One region of the Thermorhabdus hydrogeniformans genome, then DNA from elsewhere that is predicted to be linked to it. Evidence: riboswitches for the same ligand, from Rfam matches in the RefSeq annotation. Region 1 holds a riboswitch; the other holds the start of a gene.
What was found. Region 1 has a riboswitch for cyclic di-AMP ahead of ACKX14_RS09870 (NAD/NADP octopine/nopaline dehydrogenase family protein). Riboswitches for the same ligand answer to the same signal wherever they lie in the genome.

Region 1 (5,455 bases):
TTTTGTGGAGGCGGTAGTGCCCATAGCCGCCACCCATAAACTCTCTCCGCTTGCCGTTGCCTTCAATTACGCGGGCATAAAGGCCATAGAGAACGACCCGGCCTGGAGAAACGGAGACTACTATTCTGTCGGTCAGCCGGTGAGAGGGCTTTCCCTGGCCAGGATGATAGGTACCCTCACATACAAAAGCGACGAACTTTTCGAGCGAAGGTTTGACAGGAAAATGGATCCGGAAAAGGGACTTTTCCAGGTGGAAAGCTATCTGGAGCACCAGGGAGAGATTTTTGTCAATCGTTTTGATGCCAATACTTACCTCTGCCTTGTGAGGGCGATGAACCGGCACGACATCGCAGAACCCTACGGCTCCCTGGAAAAAGCCATAAGGCGCATCAAAGCCAGAGTATTTATGATAGGCATAGATACGGATATGCTGTATTTTCCGGCGGAAATGAGAGGTTTTATCAGGCGGTTAAACACCGCCGGCGGCTACGGTGAATACAGAGAGATAAAGTCGTGCCAGGGCCATGACGCCTTTCTGGTGGATTTTGACCAGCTGGCTCCCATGGTCAGGGAAATACTGGAAAATATCCGGAGCCAAACTCATATAAATGAGACTTCGGTGGATCTTATTTAAACCACATGTCAATTTTAAACCACATGTCAATTCCGGAACAAGGGCGATTGTTCAATTGCTGTTTGTGAGGGTGCAGCAAAAAAACTTTCCGGTTAAGCTTACCGAGCGGTCGCATGATATCAAGTTTACGGTGCCCGGAAAAACATATAAATGGTATAATTACAGTGTAAAAAGCCGTGGGGAACGATGAAATTTAAAACTGAATAATGATTAAAATCCGGGAGGGAGTTTCATGCGCACAATATTTTACCGCCGGGTCGATACAAAAATAGGAAGGCTTATGCTGGCCTCCACCGAAAAGGGAGTGTGCCGCCTGGCGCTGCCGGGGGAAACCGAGGAGTGTTTTTTAACCGGACTGAAGAAGACTTACGGGGAATGCGAGCTCTGGGACGAGGACAGGGATGGCGAAAAAAGCCCCATAAATAAAAAGGCCTCGGAAGAACTCAAGCTTTACTTTGACAGGAAATTGAAGGAATTTTCCATCCCTCTTGACTTGGAAGGCACCGAGTTTCAGAAAAAGGTCTGGCGGGAACTGTTGAAGATACCGTATGGCAGGACCGCAAGCTACAGGGATATAGCAAGGGCTGTGGGAACCCCCGGTGCCTGCAGGGCTGTGGGCGGCGCCAACAACAAAAACCCCGTGGCCATTATAGTTCCATGCCACCGGGTGATAGGGAGCGACGGCTCTCTTGTGGGATACGGCGGCGGGCTTGAAATAAAGAGATTTTTGCTGGAACTGGAGTCGGAAGGTTTGCGGCCTGATCTTCCTTCAAATTTACTTATTGACGAAAGCGCTGGCCTTATGATATAATCTATCTTACAATCAAATAATATGCTCTCAATCTTGAACGCTGAATTCTTTCGCAAGAAAGAAGCGGGGGACCCAATGATCTGGGGTGAATCCCCTTCGACCGGGAGTATTTTTACATATTCTTGATCAAGGGGTAGGGTTACACTCTTCGGCCCGAACCCGTCAGCTAACCTCGTAAGCGTGAGAAGGGGAGATTGATGGCATTTGAGTGCTGTTAATTTGGCATGCTCAAAGCTATGGATCTCCATAGCTTTTTGTTTTGCCTAATTGGGGAAGATAATCATTATCATAAAAAACGTAAGAAAGGGAGGGATTTGAATATGATTAAACGTCCTGTGGATGTACGCTACGCGGTTATAGGGGCTGGCAACGGCGGTCTCGCTATGGCCGGTTTTCTGGCATTGAAGGGTTTTACCGTCAACCTGTTCAACAGATCGCTCGACAAAATAAAACCGCTCATGGCAGACCCCAGGATCAATCTTACCGGTTCCGTGGAAGGTACTGGAACGCTTAATCTTGTTACCGGCGACATTGAAAAGGCCATCGCGGACGTCGACATCATAATGGTGACGGTACCGGCCACGGGGCATTTCCATCTGGCAAAGATGATGGCACCCTACTTGAAAGACGGCCAGATTGTCGTCTTAAACCCCGGCCGTACCGGAGGAGCTTTGGAAGTATATGAAACTTTGAGGAATTCCGGATGCGACAGAAAAATTATTGTGGCCGAAGCTCAGACTTTCATTTACGCCTGCAGGGCCACCGGGCCCACCAGCGCCAGGATTTTCAGCGTAAAAAAAGAAGTGGCCCTGGCTGCCATACCGGCCATATACACAAAAAAAGTTATAAGACTCCTTTCCGGGGCTTATCCGCAGTTTATCCCGGCCAAAGACGTTATGGAAACAAGCCTGAACAATTTCGGAGCCATTTTTCATCCGGCGCCGACGCTTTTAAACAGCGGCCATATCGAGCGGGGGCAGACATTTGAATACTACCTGGAGGGGATTACTCCTTCCATCGGCCAGATACTGGAGAAGCTTGATGTGGAAAGGCTGAAAGTGGCAAGAGCCCTCGGGGTTAAAGCCGTTTCAGCCCGGGAGTGGCTTGAGGAGTCCTATGGGGCAAAGGGCGAAACCATCTACGAGGCCATTCAGAACAACCCGGCATATAAGGGCCTCACAGCTCCGAAGGGTCTGGATACCCGTTATATTTACGAAGATGTGCCGTACAGCCTGGTTCCCATATCTTCGTTAGCCTCCCATTTGGGCATAGAAACCCCTGCTATTGATACCATAATCCGACTGGCAAATATAATGACCGGCCGTAATTTCTGGCAGGAGGGGAGGAATGTGGAAAAGCTTGGTCTTAAAGGCCTTTCGGTGGCGGAGATTCACCAGCTGGCCCAAACCGGGAGCGTGAACAAAATTATTATCGAAGAGGAGGGGGTGGTGGCATGAAAAAGATCATTGCGGCTACAATCGCCAACTGCGTTCATGTGGCCGGGATTATGAATTTTCTTTCTCTTGCCGAGAGGGAAGGTTACGAGACAAAGTTTTTGGGAGCCGCCGTCGCCATAGACGAACTGATAGAGGCGGTAAAGGCGGAAAAACCCGATTATGTGGGTGTAAGCTACAGACTGACGCCGGAGCCTCTCAAGGAGGTTTTAAAGGAACTGGCGGAAAAAATTGAAGCGGAAGGCCTGCAGGATGTCGGATGGATCTTCGGCGGCACAGAGCCCACCGCAAAGGTGGCGCAAGAAAGCGGGATATTTTGCAGGGTGTTCAGCGGCACAGAGGACGTGGATGAGACGATAGGGTTTTTAAAGGGCAGGAAGCTCACCGAAGCTGAATATTACCCGAGAGACCTGATTTCGCGCATAAGGTCAAAATATCCGTATCCCATTTTAAGGCATCATCTCGGCCTGCCGTCGCTGGATGAAACTATTGAATCCATAAAGAAGATAGCGGAGTCTAAAGTGCTGGACGTCATTTCCATCGCGCCGGATCAGAACGCTCAGGAACACTTTTTTGAGCAGGATAAAATGGACCGGAGGCTGGACGGAGCGGGCGGCGTGCCCGTCCGCACCAGAGAAGATTTTGTGGCGCTGTACGAGGCGGCGCAAAGGGGTAACTTCCCGCTGCTGCGCTGCTACAGCGGCACCAATAATTTGATTCTTTTTGCCGAACTGCTCCGGGATACCATTAAAAACGCCTGGTGCGCAGTGCCCCTCTGCTGGTACAACGTTCTGGATAAGCGCGGTCCCCGGCCGGTCAGGGAGTCCATTGAAGAAAACCAGCAGGTTATGAAATGGCACGGCGAGCGGGGCGTTCCGGTGGAGGTCAATGAGGCTCATCACTGGAGTCTGAGGGATGCCCATGACGCCATCGGAGTTGCCGCGGCATTTCTCGCGGCTTACAATGCAAAGAAAATGGGGGTAAAAGACTACATCGCCCAGTACATGTTTAACGTCCCGCCGTCCATTTCACCCAAAATGGACCTGGCCAAGATGCTGGCAAAAATAGAATTGATAGAGTCCCTTCAGGATGAAAACTTCAGAGTGTATCGCCAGGCCAGGGCCGGCCTTGCCAGCTTCCCGGGAGATCTCGCCCAGGCCAAGGGACAGCTGGCGGCGTCCGCATACCTTGCAATGGCCATAAAACCCCATATCTATCATGTGGTGGGATTTTGTGAGGCCCATCACGCCGCAACTGCGGACGATATCATAGAAAGCTGCAAGATAGTGCGCGGTGTCATCCGGAACAACTTCCTGGGAGTTGTGGATATTACGATAGACGGGGAAGTCCGGGAAAGGAAGAACCAGCTCATAGATGAGGCCGTTGTGATACTTGACGCCATTAAGGCCATAAGCCCCGGCGTTAAGGACCCATGGGCCGATCCCGGCACCATCGCCAGGGCCATTGAATTGGGCATCCTGGACGCCCCGCACCTCAAAGGCAATCCTGCGGCCTGCGGCGGGCTTGTCACCCGCATGGTGAACGGCGCCCTTTACGCCTACGACCCCGTAGAAAAGCGTGTTCTGACCGAGAAAGAGCGCATTGCCCGGATTCTGGAGGGCGCCGGTATAAAGAAGGCTGCTGCCTGCTCGTGACGATAATGGCGAAGGTTAAAATAAGGTTAAAAATTTTAATATAAATTTTTGATATAAATTAAAGAAAGATAAATTAAGCCGGCTTCACAAGCCGGCTTTAATCTTTGGCTTACAATATTGGAGTAACCCTGCAAAACCTTTATTTTTCGCCCGCCAGTTCGGCAATGGCATGGGCGTATATCTTTGCACAGCGGATTAAATCGTCGATTTGGATGAATTCGTCTTTTTCATGGGCCAGTTCTGGCTGGCCGGGGAACAGAGGCCCGAAGGCCACGGCGTTGGGTATGGCCCTGGCGTATGTCCCGCCGCCGATGGACAGGAGCTCGGGTTCCTGCCCGGTGACTTCCCGGTAAACCTTTTGAAGTTTTCTGACAAGGGGAGAATCCGCCGGGACGTAAAGCGGAGGATTATCGGATACGTCCGAGAGGAAAAGTTCTTTATCGATCCTGAAAAGGCCCGCCTTCAATTTTTCGACGACTTCCCCGCCCTTGTATGTCACCGGATACCTGATGTTTATTACTACGGTCCCATGATTCTCGTCCAGCTCTATCATGCCCAGGTTGAAAATCAGGTCGCCCGAAGGTTCATCCGACAAATGCACGCCAAGGGATTCACCGTGAAATTCGTTGTCGATATGTTCCGCTATGAAATTCAGGAACCCCCTTACATCATTTTGAGATGAATCGATTTTTGACAGGAATTTTACCAGGGGGATTATGGCGTTTTTGCCCTTTTCAGGAGTGCTGCCGTGGGCTGAAACGCCGTGGGATTTAATTATGAAACCATCGCCGGCTTCCACCAGTTCCAGGTTGCAACCGGTTTCTTTTACAAAAGCGTCAAAGGCCTGTTTTATCCCGGATTTAAGACTTTTATCAACATTTATTTTTGCTTCGCAGTAATC
Region 2 (5,455 bases), on a different contig from region 1:
ATCTTTTAATTTATTTTAATATTATTTTTCTTTGAAAGGAGGTTTAAAAAATTAATTAAATTATAACATCGCATTCCTTAAGGAGGGAAAGCATGAAAAATGTGACCACCAGAATTTTTATCGGCCTGGCCCTGGGCGTAGTCGTGGGCCTGTTTTTTACTTCGGCGCCCGAAGCGGCCAACACCTATATTAAGCCCCTTGGAACTCTATTCTTAAACCTCATCAAAATGATCATCGTGCCGCTGGTGCTTTCATCGCTGGTGGTTGGAGCCGCCAGTACCGGAGACGTAAAAAAGCTGGGCAGGATTGGTGCCAAGACTCTTACTTATTATCTTACCACAACCGCCTTTGCGGTCACTCTGGGCCTCATCCTGGGTAATATTTTAAATCCGGGCCTTGGAATGAAACTACCCCCGGATGCGAAAGTTGATGTTTCCCAGGCGCCATCCATAATCGACACACTGCTCAACATAGTCCCGACCAACCCTGTAAAAGCCATGGTCGAAGCCAACATGCTTCAAATAATTGTCTTTGCCATATTCCTGGGGATAGCCATCACTTTCATCGGTGATAAGGGAAAACCCGTGTTGACCTTTTTTGACAGCCTTGCGGAGATAAGTTACAAGATAGTGGGAATTATTATGGCATACGCCCCCGTCGGCGTCTTCGGCCTCATTGTGCCGGTAGTGGCGGCCAGCGGGCCCAGTGTGCTATTGCCGCTGTTAAAGGTCATAATAGCCGTATACCTCGGGTGCGCTCTTCATGCCATCCTGGTTTATTCGTCCCTCGTCTACGCTTTTGCCAGGATGAGCCCTTTGAGATTCTTTAAAGGGGCATCACCGGCCATGCTGGTGGCCTTTACCACCAGCAGCAGTTCCGGCACCCTGCCCGTTACCATGGAATCCGTGGAAAAAAACCTGGGGGTATCTAAATCCATATCCAGCTTCGTCCTGCCCCTGGGCGCCACCATCAACATGGACGGCACCGCCCTATACCAGGGGGTGTGTGCCCTGTTTGTGGCTCAGGTATTCGGGATTCAACTGACGCTGGCTCAACAGATGGTGATTATTCTCACCGCCACCCTGGCGTCCATCGGCACCGCGGGAGTTCCCGGAGCGGGGCTTATAATGCTCACAATGGTGCTTCAATCAGTGGGCCTGCCGCTGGAAGGCATAGCGCTCATAGCCGGCATCGACAGGATTCTGGACATGGCCAGGACCTGCATCAACGTCACCGGAGATATGGCCGGTTCCGTAATAGTGGCCGCCACCGAAAGAGAATTAACTCCACCCGATTATAAATCGGTTGGCGCATAAAAAAAACCGTCACGAAAAAGCCTTACCTTTCCTCGGCATGTTCGCCGCGGCCGGGAGAAAGGTAAGGCTCTTTTTGATTATTCGATCAGCCTGTGGTGACCGTTCGTCCGATGGTATCCAAAATCGAGTCATGGGGAAAAAATTCTTTAAATATCCTGTAATAGAGAAGTTCCTCTTTAGACCTGAGTTGAAAATCCTGACTTATATATTTTTCCTTAAAAAATTCTTCGTCGGAAATATTTTCTTCCGCATACCGCTGCAGCATATGGGCGGACCCTGCGCCTTCAAAAAACTTTTGCTTTCGTCTCCATACAATCTCGTCCGGTAAATCATTTTCAAAAGCCTTTCGAAGAATCCATTTTTCAATTGTTCTTTCGTCATCGACATCGAGAATCTTTCATTCCACAGGCAAACGGCAGGCATAGCCGGCAACTATACTGTTCATAAAAGGCATCCTGCCGTCTATGGCAAAGGCCGACGTCATCCGGTCCACCCTCTGAAAACCGTTGGCATGGCCGGTAAATGTCAACTTTATCAATTCTTTTTCCACTTCCGAAGGTTCAAGATTTTTCAAGTAATGATATCCTCCAAAAAGTTCGTCCCCGCCCTCCCCGCAAAAAATCATGTTTTTACCTTCGTAGCATGCCATTCGTGACAGAAAATAATTGGCCACGGCGCTTCTTACAAGAAACATGTCAAAGGACTCCAGATGATAAATTACCTCCGGCAAAATTCTCAACATCTCGTCTATGTCGTATATGTACTCGTGATGGCGCGCGCCAATGTGACTCGCCACCTTCCTGGCATTGAGAATATCGTTACTTCCCGTGACACCCACGGAAAAGGTATCCAAATTTTCAACAACTTCCCTGGCGGCCGCGGCAATAACGCTGGAATCGATGCCTCCGCTCAGGAAAATGCCGATGTTTTTATCTTCTTCATAATTCTTGTCTACGGACTCTATAAGCCGCTCCCTTATTTCGCTCGCCGCTTCATCCTTCGATATCCCCTCGAAAGGTTCCACCGCATTGGCTTCAAAGTACTTCACAAAGCCCCTTTCGGAACTGTAATAATACCCCGGCGGAAATATTTTTATATCCTCCCCCATATCCACCAGCGCCTTTATTTCCGAAGCAAAAGCCAGACTCTCGCCGGATTCGGTATAATAAAGGGGTTTAAGGCCTAGCGGGTCTCTTGCGGCCAGAAATTTTTCGCCGTCTGCCAGGGCAAAGGCAAAAGCCCCATCCAGTGAATGGACAAATTCCTCCCCATTACCTTTATAAAATTCGGAAATTATTTCTTCGGGCGAGGTTGAGCAATCATCGTTAAAAATTTTCCCATCAGCCACAACAACGGGACCGCTTTCCTTTAATTCAACTTCATTTTCCACCAAATGATTGACCTTTCCAAGCACGGCGCTTTTTAATGTATAAATCCTGCTTTTACTACGCCCCCTGTGCCTTAGCCTGCCAAGCATCTTTTTAATGGGCCCGGTATTTACCCTTTCGGTCTTTGAAAAAACGCAAGCTATTTCGGCCATAACATTACCTCCCATTGGTTTTTATAGACAAAAAAGCTACGGGAGATCCGTAGCTTTGGCAAACTATTGAACTTAATCTCCTCCGCAGCGCTTACGAGGTTAGCTGACGGGTTCGGGTCGGGAGACAACCCTACTCCTGATGACGGAAACATCATCCCGGAGATTCACCCCAATTAACGGTTCCCCCGCTTCCTACGGACAGACTCCGTAAGAATTCAGCGTTTCAGCAATATCAGGTTGTAAATAGATTATACCAGATATTTTCCAGGGTGTCAAAAAGGCCCGGCCAATTTCTACACAGGCAGCCGTTTTCCTGCAATATGACCCAAGAAAATTTTACACTATCGGCCATTTTAAAGAACGGGTTTTAAAAGCGGTAAATACAATTTTCCGTTATGATCATGTCCATCCGAACATCGTGCCTCTCCGCGGGTATTCTGTCAACCACCTGCATTTCAAAGGCAACGGCTACTTTTTTAACTTCCGGCCTCAGCAGCGGAAGAAAATTGTCGTAGTAACCCGCTCCGTAGCCCAAACGGTAACCACTTTTGTCAAAGGCCACTCCGGGAACAATCACCAGATCTATTTCGGCGTGCGAAATCCCATCATCCCTTACCGGCTCCAGGATTCCGAAGCATCCCGGCGAAAGTTCCTCAAGGCTTTTTATCTCCACCGCCGCAAGCCTCCTGACCCCCGTCACTTTGGGCACCGCGACCCTTTTACCCGCATTCAGTGCCCAGGTAATGGCATCTTTTGTCATTACCTCGTTTCTGGCGTCCACATAAAACATGACCGCTTGTGCTTTCAGCAACTCCTCAAGGGAAAAAAGAGCCCCCATTATCTTCCGGCTTTTTTCTTCCACCTCATCGGGTGCCAGAGCCGCCCTTGCGGCCAGAAACTTTTTTCTCAAAATCCTTTTATCCTGCACGCGAAAATCATCTCCGCCGTTTCCAACTTTTTGTTTTGCCATCCTATTCCATCCCAATTCAATTATACTTTTTGCCGCTTTATGTATCAAGATTGTATCTACAAAATGACGACATCTTTTACAGGCAAATAAGCCACGGAAGTTCCGCAGCTTTGTAAAGGATAAGAATAAAAAAGGTCTATTTATTAAAAAATTGCGGTAAAAACTCCCTGTTTTCGGCCAGGATGTCATCCAGCAGTTTTTTTGCAACTGTGGAAGAGGGCACCAGAGGATGTATGGTCAATGCCTGAAGGGCGGCATGGTAATCCCCATTGACACCCGCCTCGACGGTCAGCTCTTCATAGGCTTTCACCGCCTGCATCAACCCTCTTATCTTAGCCGGAACCCTGCCTATGCTCATCGGATGGGCTCCATTTTTGTCTATCACAGAGTTGGTCTCAATAACCGCATTATCGGGCAGATCGAGAATCGCGCCGTTGTTTTTTACATTTACTACCTGGATGTCCTTTTTGTTGTTTACTATGGAGCTAATCAGGTTGCAGGCCGCGTAGGAGTAAAGAGCTCCGCCTCTTTTTTCAAGCTGAGGCGGCTTTACATCCAGTTCTGGATTTTTGTAGATTTCAAAAAGCTCCTGTTCGACTTTTTTTACCACCTCACCGCGGGTGCCCGTGTGTGCGGCTGCTTTCTTTTCTTCGTCCAGCATTTTGTCTTTCATGTAATAGTATCGGTGATAGGGGCATGGAAGCATCTCCAGGGATTTTATCAGATCTGTATCCCATTGCAAATCGGGGATGTTCTTCATGGTTGAATTCCCTTCATAAGTGAGCTGCTGCAGCAATTTTTCCGTTACATCTTCTCCGTCCAGATAGACTTTCATCCCCCACACCAGATGGTTTAATCCCGCAAATTGGATATAGACTCTTTCCATTTCCACTCCAAAGGCCTTTGCCACGTAGTTTATCATGTTGACGGGGACGTTGCACAGACCCAGTATTTTAACGCCCGTGTGTTTCAATACCGTTTCTGTAATGACGCCCGATGGATTGGTGAAATTTATGAGCCAGGCATCGGGGGCCAGTTCCTCCATATCCCTGCATATGTCCAGTATCACGGGGATGGTCCTCAGCGCTTTCGCAAAACCACCGGGCCCGGTGGTCTCCTGGCCTATGACATCGTATTTCAGGGGGATTTTTTCATCCCTGATACGGGCGTCCATGCCCCCGACCCTGAACTGAGTTATGACAAAATCGGCGCCTGAAATGGCTTCCCTTCTATCGAGAGTCAGATGGATATTGATATCAAGCCCCGCCTTCTCAACCATGCGCCGCGAGAGAGCCCCAACTATCTCCAGTTTTTCTCTGCCCTGTTCTATATCTACCAGATAAATGTCGCTTACGGGAAGTTCCCTGGCTCTTTTAATAAAACCTTCGATGAGCTCGGGAGTATAGCTGGACCCGCCGCCTATGGCGGCAATCTTCAATTTTTTAATCACAGTTGCTCAACCCCTTTTTCATATATCTTTTTCATATATCATTAATAAGTTTCCAGGATATAACAATGCCATAATTTCCCCTAATCTCTCTTTTTAGGGCACGAGCAGAATTGTTTAAATTTTCCCTGCCTGCTTCAAATTAAACCTGAATTTCTGCCAGGGATGCAAAAAGTCCAGCA

Region 2: linked by a shared signal. The riboswitch ahead of ACKX14_RS13945 (asparagine synthase-related protein) and the one ahead of ACKX14_RS09870 (NAD/NADP octopine/nopaline dehydrogenase family protein) in region 1 are both predicted to bind cyclic di-AMP.

Annotation. Positions count from the first base shown of each region.
Region 1 is NZ_JBJYKD010000018.1:9,639-15,093, reverse strand. Features, by position in the region: gene metX (homoserine O-acetyltransferase MetX) at 1-634, shown strand, start outside; gene ACKX14_RS09875 (methylated-DNA--[protein]-cysteine S-methyltransferase) at 867-1,445, shown strand; cyclic di-AMP (ydaO/yuaA leader) riboswitch at 1,474-1,641, shown strand; gene ACKX14_RS09870 (NAD/NADP octopine/nopaline dehydrogenase family protein) at 1,766-2,902, shown strand; gene ACKX14_RS09865 (cobalamin-dependent protein) at 2,899-4,554, shown strand; gene pepV (dipeptidase PepV) at 4,694-5,455, opposite strand, start outside.
Region 2 is NZ_JBJYKD010000037.1:9,696-15,150, reverse strand. Features, by position in the region: gene ACKX14_RS13955 (dicarboxylate/amino acid:cation symporter) at 93-1,316, shown strand; gene ACKX14_RS13950 (asparagine synthase-related protein) at 1,402-1,683, opposite strand; gene ACKX14_RS13945 (asparagine synthase-related protein) at 1,714-2,856, opposite strand; cyclic di-AMP (ydaO/yuaA leader) riboswitch at 2,930-3,087, opposite strand; gene ACKX14_RS13940 (5-formyltetrahydrofolate cyclo-ligase) at 3,224-3,826, opposite strand; gene ACKX14_RS13935 (6-phospho-beta-glucosidase) at 3,963-5,276, opposite strand; gene ACKX14_RS13930 (DUF871 domain-containing protein) at 5,391-5,455, opposite strand, start outside.